3 regions of the Paenibacillus macerans genome follow, and region 3 is predicted to be linked to each of the others. Evidence: predicted binding sites of a transcription regulator. Region 3 holds the regulator's gene; each other region holds the start of a gene.
What was found. Region 3 encodes Rex, which represses fermentation and respiration genes when NADH is low (regulators of the CRP and FNR family bind a similar motif). Its sites were predicted from a motif close to TTGTGAAATATTTCACAA; they were not measured.
Positions count from the first base shown of each region.

Region 1: the regulator Rex is predicted to act here: its motif matches at 2,143-2,160, upstream of DYE26_RS19030 (FAD:protein FMN transferase).
Region 2: the regulator Rex is predicted to act here: its motif matches at 1,261-1,278, upstream of DYE26_RS16925 (flavocytochrome c).

Region 1 covers NZ_UGSI01000001.1:4,232,365-4,236,496, forward strand. Annotated here, with positions in the region: partial or broken gene DYE26_RS34280 (energy-coupling factor transporter ATPase) at 1-137, opposite strand, end outside; gene DYE26_RS19015 (ATP-binding cassette domain-containing protein) at 113-958, opposite strand; gene DYE26_RS19020 (Gx transporter family protein) at 1,024-1,572, opposite strand; gene DYE26_RS19025 (NusG domain II-containing protein) at 1,556-1,948, opposite strand; gene DYE26_RS19030 (FAD:protein FMN transferase) at 2,228-3,349, shown strand; gene DYE26_RS19035 (glycosyltransferase family 2 protein) at 3,820-4,132, opposite strand, start outside.
Region 2 covers NZ_UGSI01000001.1:3,775,886-3,780,017, forward strand. Annotated here, with positions in the region: gene DYE26_RS16915 (sensor domain-containing diguanylate cyclase) at 1-449, shown strand, start outside; gene DYE26_RS33490 (hypothetical protein) at 573-734, opposite strand; gene DYE26_RS16925 (flavocytochrome c) at 1,343-2,902, shown strand; gene DYE26_RS16930 (aldo/keto reductase) at 2,988-3,965, opposite strand; gene gtfA (sucrose phosphorylase) at 3,983-4,132, opposite strand, start outside.
Region 3 covers NZ_UGSI01000001.1:598,609-602,740, forward strand. Annotated here, with positions in the region: gene dinG (ATP-dependent DNA helicase DinG) at 1-1,566, shown strand, start outside; gene DYE26_RS02790 (redox-sensing transcriptional repressor Rex) at 1,579-2,235, shown strand; gene DYE26_RS02795 (amidohydrolase) at 2,225-3,523, shown strand; gene DYE26_RS02800 (cell wall elongation regulator TseB-like domain-containing protein) at 3,913-4,132, shown strand, end outside.

The sequences.
Region 1 (4,132 bases), 3.6 Mb from region 3:
TTCCCCGAACCGGAAGCGCCGGCGATCGCCGCGAAGGCCCCGCGCGCCACACACAGGGTTACATCCTCAAGCGCGCTGTGCCGCCACAGGCTGCGATCGTCGTACGCAAAGCTTACTTGCTCGAAATCAATGGCCATAACCAGGATGCCTCCTCTTTGCCGCCCCGCGCCAAGTCTTCCGAGACGGAAATCCCCCGCCGCTCCAGCTCCCGCCTCAGCTTCATCCGGAAAGGGGGGATCAGGCGGCAGGAGCCGAGCAGCGCCTCGTCCCGGAACAAATCCTCCGGCGGGAGATCGGCGGCGACCGCCCCTCCGCCAAGCACGATCGCCCGGTCGGAGGCCAAAATTTCTTCGGCATCATGAGTGATCGATACCATCGTATACTGTCCGCTCTCCCGCATTTCCCGCAGGATGCCGAGCAGTTCCCCCCTTGCCTTCTCATCGAGCATGGACGAGGCCTCGTCAAAAATAACGATGTCCGGCTCCATCGCCAGAATCGCAGCGACGGCCACCCGCTGTTTCTGCCCTCCGGACAATTCCGCAGGGTGTTTGCTCAGCAGATGGCCGATCCGCAGCTTTTCCGCATATGACCGGACGCGGCGCCGCATTTCCTCTCGGGGCAGGCACCGCCCTTCCAAACCGAAGGCGATGTCCTCCTCCACGGTCGCGCCGATAAACTGATTGTCCGGGTTCTGAAAAACCATGCCAATGCGCGGCCGCAGGACATGCGCCGTCTCCCGGTTCAGCGGCACGCCTCCTATTAGGATGACGCCGGCGTTTGCGGCCAGCAAACCGCCGAGCAGTTTGGCCAGCGTCGATTTGCCGCAGCCGTTGGCGCCAACCAGGGATACCCAGCCGCCCCAAGGGATGTTTAAGCTTACATCGTCAAGCACCGGACTTGCCGGATCATAAGCGAAAGAGACTTGACGCACCTCATAAGCGAATCCGTTTTTCTCCAATTTCTCTCCGCTCCCTTCTCCTTTGATCCGGCACGCAGACCGGCAGACTTAGGGCAGGCCAAACGTTATTCCGGCACAAAACCGCTGAACAGCTCCAGCTTCGACAGGGACGGAATCAGATACTTGACCGCGATCCCGACGGCTATGCCGGTGAGCACGCCCATAAGCAGCAGCATCGGTAAATAATAGTAGATGTTCGTCGTGTGAAAATAGAGGGAGGCCGCAGTCAGTTGCCCGATATTGTGGGCGATCCCTCCGACCGTGCTGATGCCGATCAGGCTAAGCCGCTTCCGTCCGATAAGGAGCAGAAACCACATCGCCGCAAAGCTGAACAAAGCCCCCATGATGCTGAACAAAAAGCTGGAAAACGAACCGAAAATAAACGCCGTGAGCAGCGTTTTAAGCAGCACCATCATGAACGCGTCCCGGGTTCTGAGGAAATACAGGCACGTCAGCACCATAATGTTGGCGAGGCCCAGCTTGGCGCCCGGAACGCCCATATTGACGGGAATGATGGATTCCACCAGGCTGAGCACGACCGCCACCGCGGCAAAAATCGCCACGATCACCGTTCTTTTTAAGATCAGATTGGATGTTTCATTTAACGACGGCATCCAGATCGCCCCCTTCCCCGGCGTTCACAACTTCGACCATCAGCTTGTGCGGCAGGCAGACGATCGTCCCGCCGTTGCGGTCGATGAACCCGAAAGTCAGGCACAATTTGTCCGGACAGTCGGCGTCGATCATTTCAATGCCGTAATCGTGGATTTTCAGCAGGTTGTAGCCGTGTTCGGTTTTGATTTCTACGGTTTGTTCTTCCTTAGTCAATTCCACGGTTTTATACAGCTTCCCGTCAACCGTAATGTTGGCCACGCGCTCGCCATTTTTGTGAACTTTTTCACTTGAATCCCCGCCAAGCCACCTTGGCACGAGAAAAGCCAGTGCGATGACGACAACCAATCCGATCAACAGGATATCTCCGCGCTTCATGGCAAACTCCCCAAACTTCCTTATTTTTTGATTATATAAATCTTAGATGAACCCATTATACATGCTGCCCTCCGTCTTCAAATGTGACAAATGTCTCTTCCCTGCCCTTGCCTCCCGCATTTCACAAAATCATCACTTGGTCATACATTTTATGGAATTTGCCGGTTGAATTAGTGTGAAAAAGATCAGCAACATTGTGAAAAATATCACTTTTGCAGCATGTCGGTATTTGCTACACTCAAGGCGACATAACCACCGGACCGAAAGAAGGCTGCGACCATGAAAAAGAACAAGACGCCCATTCTGCTATTCACCCTCGTTTTGCTGGCCGCGCTGCTCGGCGGCTGCGGTGGCGCCGGCAGCGCGGCCGGAGGCGCGGCTGACGGAGCAGGCCGCACTGCCGGCGGCTCTGCAGGCGCGGAACCGGCGCAAAAAGCCAGCGCAGTCCAGCCGAAATCGCAGACGTATTTTATATTCGACACGGTAGTGACCGTACGGATCTACGACGAGCGGGCCGCCGAGCAAAACTTCAAAGACCTGGATGTCCTGCTCAAAGAAATCGACAGCCGTATCAGCCGTACGGACAGCAGCAGCGAAATCTATAAAGTGAACGCAAACTCCGGCATCGCCCCGGTCAAGGTGTCACCCGAGACGTTTAACCTTGTGGCGAAAGCGCTCGATTACGCCAAGCGGACGGACGGCAAGTTTGACCCCGCGATCGGCAACCTGGTTAGCTTGTGGAACATCGGCCATGAAGGCGCCCATGTCCCGCCGGAGGAAGAAATCGCCGAGGCGAGACGCTTGACCGATTACCGCAAAATTGAGCTGAACGAGGCGGCGCAGGAAATTTATCTTCAAGAAAAAGGCATGTCCGTCGACCTTGGTTCGATCGGCAAAGGGTACGCGGCTGACCGGATCTACGACTATTTGGCGGATCAAGGCTTTCACAGCGCGATCATCGATCTTGGCGGCAACGTCTACGCGATGGGCGCAAAGCCGAACGGCGACGAATGGAACATCGGCATCCAAGATCCGGGCAAAGAGCGCGGGAACTCGATCGGCACCATTCGGGTGAAAGACAAAACGATTGTAACCTCCGGCATTTATGAGCGGTTTTTTATCGAAAACGGCAAGCTGTACCAGCATATTCTTGACCCTACAACCGGTTATCCGGTAGACAACGGGATCAGCAGCGTGACGATTGTGACCGATAAATCCGCGGACGCCGACGCCCTCTCCACGACCCTGTTCGTGCTGGGGATCGACAAGGGCCTGGAATTCATCGAAAACACGCCGAATACGGAGGCCCTGTTCATAACAAAAGATAAAAAGCTGTATGCTACCTCCGGCTTCAAACAACTGCTTCATAAAACGAACGACAGCTACACATTTACCAATTAAGGGGAGGGGCTCCGTCCCCTCTTCTCCTTCTCTCTACCCGCGTTTCGTCCTTTATCCGCGTCCGCATTTCTTCCTCTATCCGCCGGAAATATAAAAAGCCCCCGGCTCTAATGAAAAAAGGGGGCCTTATCGGTTTTATTGCATTTTCTTCAAGCTTGAGTTATAATTATTAATCAGATTGTTACTACCCGTATCGCAGTTCCTCAAAAGATTATAACTCTCCTTATACCTTTCGGTATGAAATTCCTATTTTAATGACCCAATAAAGTAAGAATTTAGTGTTTTTCTGATTCACACTGGCGCGGTCATCGGAGCCGCAAGGACAAATGAGAGGTAGGGCATTTGTTGTTTTGGAAACCGTTGTTGGTTGTAGTCGAAGAAGGAACGCCCGCTTAAGTCTTCAAGTGTACATGGAGACAGGGGTAAACAATAACCATAAACCGGCGTCGGCTGTTGCCGACGCCGGTTTTTTAATACGGAATACGCGAGATGCAGCGGGAAAATGCCAGATTCAACAGCTGCTGATCGTAAACCCGATATTTCCGGTTCTGCTCCAGCACCCAGCGGGCAAAACCGAACGCCCGGGCATATTGATGCTGGTCGGCGGCATTGATCTGAAAATACATGAGCTCCTGCATAATCCGGTCTTCCTCATGGGACAGCTGCAAGCCCAACTGCGAAAATTGCCGCTGCCGGACTCTCCGCGCGGAATCGTCCTGGATGGCTTTATGCACATGGGATACTTGTCCGGTATGCATACGGTAATACAGCAGGTTCATCGGG
Region 2 (4,132 bases), 3.2 Mb from region 3:
GGCGTCTTGACGAAGAAATCATTCGCTCCAACCGTTATGGCCGCCCGCTTTCGTTAATGCTGATCGATCTGGATCATTTTAAGGACATCAATGATACATACGGTCACCCCTTTGGGGACCTGGTGCTGTCGACGATAGCCAAGCAACTGGAAAGCCATGTGCGGGATACCGATGTTGTGGCCCGCTGGGGCGGAGAAGAATTCGCCGTATTAATGCCTGAGACCGAGCTTCAGGAAGCGGAAAAAATCGGCATCAGGCTGCTCAAAACAGTTCGCGAGACCTCCATTCCGGTTCCGGAAGAGCGCGGTGAACCTATTACGATGACCTTCTCGGCAGGGGTCGCGACCCAATCATCGGACATTGTGAAAGAGCAAATTATCGAATCCGTCGATACGGCCTTGTACAAGTCCAAAAATAACGGCAGGAACCAGGTTACGCTCAGTCTTTAGAAGGATTTTGGAAGCATTTGTCGAATAGGTCTATAGACCTGGAATTGTGAATTGGAGGGAATCTACGGAAGTGCAGCGTCCATCGAAACCAACCGCAAGCCCGGCGCAAAGATCATCCGCGCCTCAAGCCGGACGAACGGCCGGCGGGCAGGCCAGAGCGGCCGGCAATACGCCAAGCCGCGCGTCCGCCGCTGCGTCCGCAGGAGCGGGATATCCGGCCAGCAGCGCAAACCAAAAGACCGTTGTCTGCCGGAAATGCAAATCTCCGCAGATCGTTGCCAACAAGCGGGGGTACAGCTTCGCCTACCTGTTTACCTGTCTTATCACTATGATTCTTTTCGGCGTTTTCCTCTTTGTGCTTAGCGGCGTGATGTTCATTTCCGCCAATATACACACAGCTAAGGCTTTTGGCTTTTTGGGGCCACTCGGGCTCGTTTTTATATTCTTTTCATTGCCTGTCAGCATATTGGTTGGCTTTGTCGGAAGAAGCACGATTGTAAACGGCTGTATGAACTGCGGACACAAATGGACACCTGCCAAGAAGAAATAAGCAAACAACGCTGCCGATCAAGATAAGTTGAACTAAAGAAATACGGGAATCAGGCAAGAGTGTGAAATGATTCTGAAGAAACGGTAGTGGTCGCCTTTGTGAGCGGATTTCTACAACATTCGAATTTAGTTGATTAAAGAAATCTGTGAGCAACAGCGATCGTAAGAACATTTCACACGGCCCTATCACGTACAATCATTAGTTCAACTTATTATACTGCGGCGTTGTTTGCTTTCCGGACTATGAATTGTTTCACATGGTTTGTGAATTTGTTCACAAAACTTTGCAAACAATCATGTTATAGTAAACGGGAACAACAGGCATAGAAAGTGGAGGGGTAATCATGACCAAGAAAACAACAACAGCGCTGATCCTCGTTCTCTCGCTCGTTCTCGTACTGGCGGGATGCGGCGGCGGGAACCAAAATCAGACCAAGAACCAGACCCAAGGCCAAAACCAGAGCCAAAACGCCGGGAACAAGGACACGGCCAAAGAAGCCGAAGCCGTCTCGGGCGCGTCCGAAACGAATAGCTATACGCCAATCGACCAGCTTAAGGACAAATACGATCTCATCATCGTCGGCGCGGGCGGCGCCGGGATGACGGCCGCGCTTGAAGCGAAAGCCGGCGGGATGAATCCGGTAATTTTCGAGAAAATGCCGGTGGCCGGCGGAAATACGACGAAAGCTTCGTCGGGGATGAACGCTTCCCAAACGAAATTCCAAAAAGAGCAAGGCATTGAAGACAGCAACGATTTATTTTATGAAGAGACGTTAAAGGGCGGCCATGGCACCAACGACAAAGAGATGCTCCGCTTCTTCGTGGACAATTCCGCGGCGGCGATCGATTGGCTGGATTCGATCGGAATCCGCTTGAACAATATTACGATTACGGGCGGGATGAGCGAAAAACGCACCCACCGTCCCGAAGACGGCTCCGCCGTCGGGCAATACCTTGTCAACGGCTTGCTGAAGAACGTCAAAGAACAAGGAATCCCGCTGTTCGTGAACGCCGACGTCAAGGAGATTACGGAAAAAGACGGCAAAGTGAACGGCGTCAAAGTTCTTTTCAACCAAACGGATGAAAAAACGATCGCCGCGGCTGCCGTTGTCGTGACGACCGGCGGTTTCGGCGCCAATATGGACATGATCTCCAAGGTGCGGCCGGATTTGCAAGGATATGTGACCACGAACCAGACCGGCAGCACCGGCGACGGCATTCAGATGATCGAGAAACTCGGCGGCACGACGGTCGATATGGATCAAATCCAGGTTCACCCGACCGTGCAGCAGGAAAAATCGTATCTGATCGGGGAAGCCGTTCGCGGAGAAGGCGCCATCCTCGTGTCCAGCGAAGGCAAACGGTTCACCAACGAGATGGACACCCGGGACAATGTCACGGCGGCGATTAATAAACTGCCGGAAAAATCCGCTTATCTCGTATTCGATTCCGGCGTCAAATCGCGCGTGAAAGCGATCGAGCAATACGAAAAGATGGGCTTTGTGCTCCAAGCGGATTCCACCCAGGCATTGGCCGGGCAAATGAGCGTGCCGGCGGATGCGTTGCAAACGACGCTGGATACGTGGAACGGCGCGGTGAAGAACAAAAACGACGCCGAGTTCTCCAGAACGACCGGGATGGACAACGACTTGTCCGCGGGTCCATACTACGCCATCAAAATCGGCCCCGGCATCCACTACACGATGGGCGGCGTAAAAATCAACACCAACACGGAAGTGTTGAATAAAGCAGGCCAAGCCATTCCGGGCTTGTTTGCAGCCGGCGAAGTAACCGGCGGCCTGCACGGCCAAAACCGGATCGGCGGCAACTCCGTGGCGGAAATCATCATTTTCGGCCGCCAAGCCGGGATCAAATCGGCGGAATATGTGAAGGCGCAGCAATAGCTTTGCAGCAGTTCCTTCGGCAAAAGAAAACGCTTGGGCACAACAGGCCCAAGCGTTTGTTCGTTTAAATTCGGAATGATTCCAATCAAGGCAAACCCACGCCTCGAGAACTAACGTATAAACTGTACCATTCATCGCGGCTCAATACGATGTTTTCGGCTTCCGCACACGCCCTAATTCGGGATGGGGCGGTTGTTCCGATGACCGGTTGGATGGCGGCGGGGTGTTTCATCAGCCACGCAAGCACGATCGCTTCCGGCGATGCTTGCTTCTCTTCCGCCAGCCGTTTAACCCGTTGAGCCGTATTTTTCACACTTTCGCTGGCATTCTCCAGGCTGGCTCCTGAATATAAGCCTTTGGCCAGCGAACCCCAGGCTTGGAGCTGAATGTTTTCCAATTGGCAATATTCGAGCGTACCCTCGGGAAAAATATTGTTTTTCGCCGCGTCTTGATTCACGTGGATGCCGGTTTCAAGCCAGCCGATTTTGTGCAAGCTCAGCTCCAGTTGGTTTATCACCAGCTTTTCACTGCAATGGGCCTGCAATAAACGAATTTGCCCGGCGCTCATATTGGAAACGCCAAAATAGCGGACTTTTCCCGCTGCCTTTAACTGATGAAAGGCTTCCCCTACTTCCCGCGCGTCCATGAGCGCATCCGGACGATGCAAGAGCAGAATATCCAAGTAGTCAATCCCCAGTCTGGAAAGAATCCCATCCACACTCTCCAAAATATAGGCCTTGGAAAAATCATAACGCGCCGGAATGCCCCTGACTTCATCCGGAAAGCGAATTCCTAATTTGGATTGAATGATCATTTTTTCTCTTAACTCCGGTTTTTCCTGCAACACCTGGCCAAAGACGGTCTCGGCTTTTCCGTACGCGTAAATATCCGCATGATCAAACATATTGATTCCGCTGCCCAAAGCCGTCTCCACCGCTTCATGCGCCTGCTTTACATGTTCTGCTTGAACGGGATCCCGGCTCCAGCCTCCGCCAAGCCCCATACATCCAAAAATAAGCCGGCTTGCGTTCAACCCGTGATTATGAATCGGCAATACTGTCATCTCAAGCACATCCTCTGTTATATAAAATATTGTTTCATAGCTCCATTTTCATCCGTATAATCGATGACCGACTGATTCGTTTTAAGATCAACGAACAAGGTACACCGCGTTTCATCCTTTTGCCAGGAAAGCCGAATTTCATCCGCCGCGGAGTCAAGCACTTGGAA
Region 3 (4,132 bases):
GATGTGGTCATTACGAACCACTCCAAGCTGTTTACCGATATCCAGGCCGGGCATCAGCTGCTGCCGGGATACGAGCGTCTGGTCATCGACGAGGCCCATCATTTGGAGGATGTGGCGGGGAAACACCTGGGCATTCATATGAAGTATTTTACTGTCATTCATACGCTCACCCGGCTGTTTAAAGACAGCAAGACCGGCCAGCTGCCAAATCTCCGCATCGCTTTGCAGGCGGCGGGGGGCGAAAAAACGGGCGAATGGTGCCAGGTCATCGACGAAATGTACCCGACGCTGATCGATGTGAAGGAAAGCTGGGACAAGCTCAGCGAGCTGCTGTTTGCCCTGATGCCGGAACGGAGCGACGCCGCGCCCGGCGATCCGGGCCAATTCGTTTACCGCCTGCTTCCGCTAAAGAAACCGAAAGAATGGGATAAGCTGCTGGCGCTGGAGAACCAGATCTATGTCTCGCTAGGGGACGTGCTCCGCAAAGGCGACCGGATGCTGGCGCAAATCCGGGAAGAGCAGGAGGATTACGGTTCCGAAAGCCTCCTGACCGACATCAACGGGTTATTCAAGGATTTGGCCAACGAGCGGGAGGCCCTGCGTTTCTTCATGAAGCTGGAGAACGAGGAGACGGTGTACTGGATGGAAGCGAACGGGAATTTCCGCAGCCGCTCCCTGCAGATGTATGCCGTTCCGATCGACGTTAGCGCGCAATTGAAGGAATACTTTTTCGACAGAAAAAAAAGCGTGGTGATGACCTCGGCGACGCTGTCGGTCGACAAGTCGTTCCAGTATATGATCGAACAGCTGGGACTGACGGAAGCGGCCGGGGAAGGACGGCTGAACACGGCGATGCTGCCGTCGCCGTTTGATTACCGCAGCCAGGCGCTGCTCGTCATCCCGCGCGATTTTCCGAGCGTAAAGGGGAGCGTGGGCGACGACCATTTCGTCAGCACGCTGGTGCGTTCGCTCGCCGATACCGCGGTTGCGACGCAAGGCCGCATGCTGGTGCTGTTCACATCGTACCGGATGCTGCGGCAGGTTTACGAGCCGTTGAAGGAGCTATTGTCGGCGCAAGGAATCACGGTCATCGGCCAGGGGATGGACAGCGGCAGCCGCAGCAAGCTGACCCGGCGCTTTCAGGGCCAGGCGGCGTCCGTGCTGCTGGGGACGAGCAGCTTCTGGGAAGGCGTGGACATTCCGGGCGAAGCGTTGACGAGCCTGGCGATCGTCCGCCTGCCCTTCCAGCCCCCCAACCATCCGCTGGTGGAAGCGAAAAGCGAACGGCTGCAGAAGGAGAAGAAAAATCCTTTCATGAAACTGTCCGTGCCCCAGGCGGTCATCCGCTTCAAGCAGGGATTCGGCAGGCTCGTCCGCTCCTCGCAGGACCGGGGGATCGTGGTTGTTTACGATACCCGCATCTTGGAGTCTTACTACGGGAAATACTTTTTATATTCACTGCCCGGGCCGAAGATGGAGCATATGCCGCTCACTCAGATGGTTCCGCGCATATCGGAATGGTTAAATCCGGGAGACGAAAACGTCTCTAAGTCCGCGTCAGAATAGGGGGATAAACGTATGAAATCCGAAAAAATTTCCGATGCCGTCGTCCGCCGGCTGCCGGTGTATTTGCGGTTCCTCAACGAGCTGAGCCGGCGCGAAGTGCCTACGGTGTCCTCGCAGGAGCTCGGCCAGAAGCTGGACCTCAACCCGGCCCAGATCCGCAAGGATCTGGCCTACTTCGGCGATTTCGGGCGAAAGGGCATCGGCTACGATGTCGCGTATTTGATCGAGAAAATCCAGCAAATCCTCAACTTGGACCAGCAGATCAACGTTGCGCTGGTCGGCGCCGGTAATTTGGGGCAGGCGCTTTCGAATTACAACGCTTATTTGAAAGACAACATGAAAATCGTGGCGGTGTTCGACGCCTCTCCGGCCAAGATCGGCACGCAAATCAACAACATCACGATCCAGCCGATCGAAGACCTGACGGAAACGGTGCGGGAGAAAAATGTCCGGATCGGGATCATTACCGTCCCGGATTACGAAGCGCAGCGCGTGGCGGATCAATTGGTGGCGGCGGGAATCGGGGCCATTCTGAACTTCGCTCCGACGATTTTGAAGGTGCCGCCGGAAGTCCGCATCCATGCCGCCGATTTCACGACCGATTTGCTCAGTCTGGCTTATTATTTGAATGATGGAAACGGAAAGGAACAACCTGCCCATGAGTCGTAAATGGTTAATCAAGAACGGAACCTTTGTCGTGTTCGAACAAGATCGTTCCATTGTACAGGGCTATATGCTCGTTGAGGGCGATACGATTTCCTATATCGGCGAGCAGCTTCCTGAAGGGGCGGAAGACGCGGAAACCTTCGACGGAAAAGGGCTGCTGTTCATGCCGGGGCTGATCAACACGCACGGCCACGCGGCGATGTCGCTGCTGCGCGGATACGGCGACGACATGGTGCTGCAGACCTGGCTTCAGGAAAAAATGTGGCCGATGGAAGCCAAGTTCACCGCCGGCGATGTGTACGCTGGGACGGCGTTGTCCGTGCTGGAGATGCTGAAAGGCGGAACGACCACGTTCCTGGACATGTACGACCATATGGATGAAGTGGCCAAAGTGGTTCAGCAGTCGGGCATCCGCGCCGTGCTGATGCGCGGCGTCATCGGGTTGTGCCCGCCGGACGTGCAGCAGCAGAAGCTGAACGAAGCGATCGCGTTTGCGAAAAATTGGCACGGTCAGGCGGACGGCCGAATCACGGCGATGATTTCGCCGCACGGGCCGTACACCTGTCCGCCGGAATTTTTCGAGAAATTCGTGCAAGCGGCTAATGATCTGGATCTGCCGATGCATACGCATATGTCGGAGACGCGGGCGGAAGTGGAGCAAAACGTGAACGATTACGGGGTCAGACCCGTTCAGCATTTGCTGAACCTCGGGATGTTCTCCCGTCCGTCGCTGCTTGCTCACGCCGTGCATTTGACCGATGAGGAGATCGATATTTTGGCGGCCCATAACGTGGCGGTGTCGCACAATCCCGGCAGCAACCTGAAGCTGGCCAGCGGCGTGGCGCGGGTGCCGGCACTGCTTGGCAAAGGCGTGGTCGTTTCGCTTGGAACGGACGGCGCCGCCAGCAACAACAACCTCGATATGCTCGAGGAGGTCCGCCTCGCCGCGTTGATCCACAAAGGCGTTTCCGGCGATCCTACCGCCGTTCCGGCGCTGGAAGCCCTCAAAATGGGCACGGAATACGGGGCGAAGTCGGTGTTCTTGGCGAATACGGGGAAACTCGCGGCCGGCATGAAGGCGGATTTTATCGCGCTGAATACGGAACAGGCCCATTTCCTGCCGAAGACGGATTACGTTTCCCATGTCGTCTATTCGGCCGGCTCCAAAGATGTAGAGCATGTGTGGGTTAACGGCGAGCAGTTGGTCAAACACGGGGCTTGCCTCACCCTCGACGAGGAGCGTATCCGGCGCGAGGCGCAAGAGGCCTTCGAAGGGCTGCTGGCCCGGTAGGCGCTTGGAGGCTTGGCACTGGTTGCTTGCTGCTTTTTGAATGGCGCGTGAAGCTGCGGCCGTGGACGTGGACGTGTCATGTTCGTGGCTGCACCTGTGGCTGTGCCTGTAATTACGGCGATTTAGCGGTAAAAAAGGGCGTTATTTTCGGATTTGAAGAGGTTTCCGCTGCAATAAGGGACTTTTTTGTCGCTATTTCCCGGCATAGGCCGTGATATTGACGATATCGCCGTCCTCGGGGAAAATAAGAACTAACATAGCCGTTATTTTAACGATGCGGAGGAAAAACGGCGGAATAACGACCGGAATTAACGTTATTTTTCTGCGACTGTGCGAATGTGCGCGAATGTGGGTTTAGACGACTGGCTACAGGGGAAAGGAAGAGAAGGTTGAGAAAGAGAACCAAGTGGCTCCTGCTTTCGCTGCTGATTTTAGTGATCGTGCTTTTTGCCCTTCACCGTTTTTATATCTACGTTCTTCAGGATACCTGGGCAAGCGAAAATGCAGTGATTGAGCAGGCGAAACAGGAGACGGACCTGGTCCAGGGCGATAAAGTGTGGAAATCGGTGTGGGACGATGTGTGCTGGGTGGTCCAGGGCAAAGACGGGT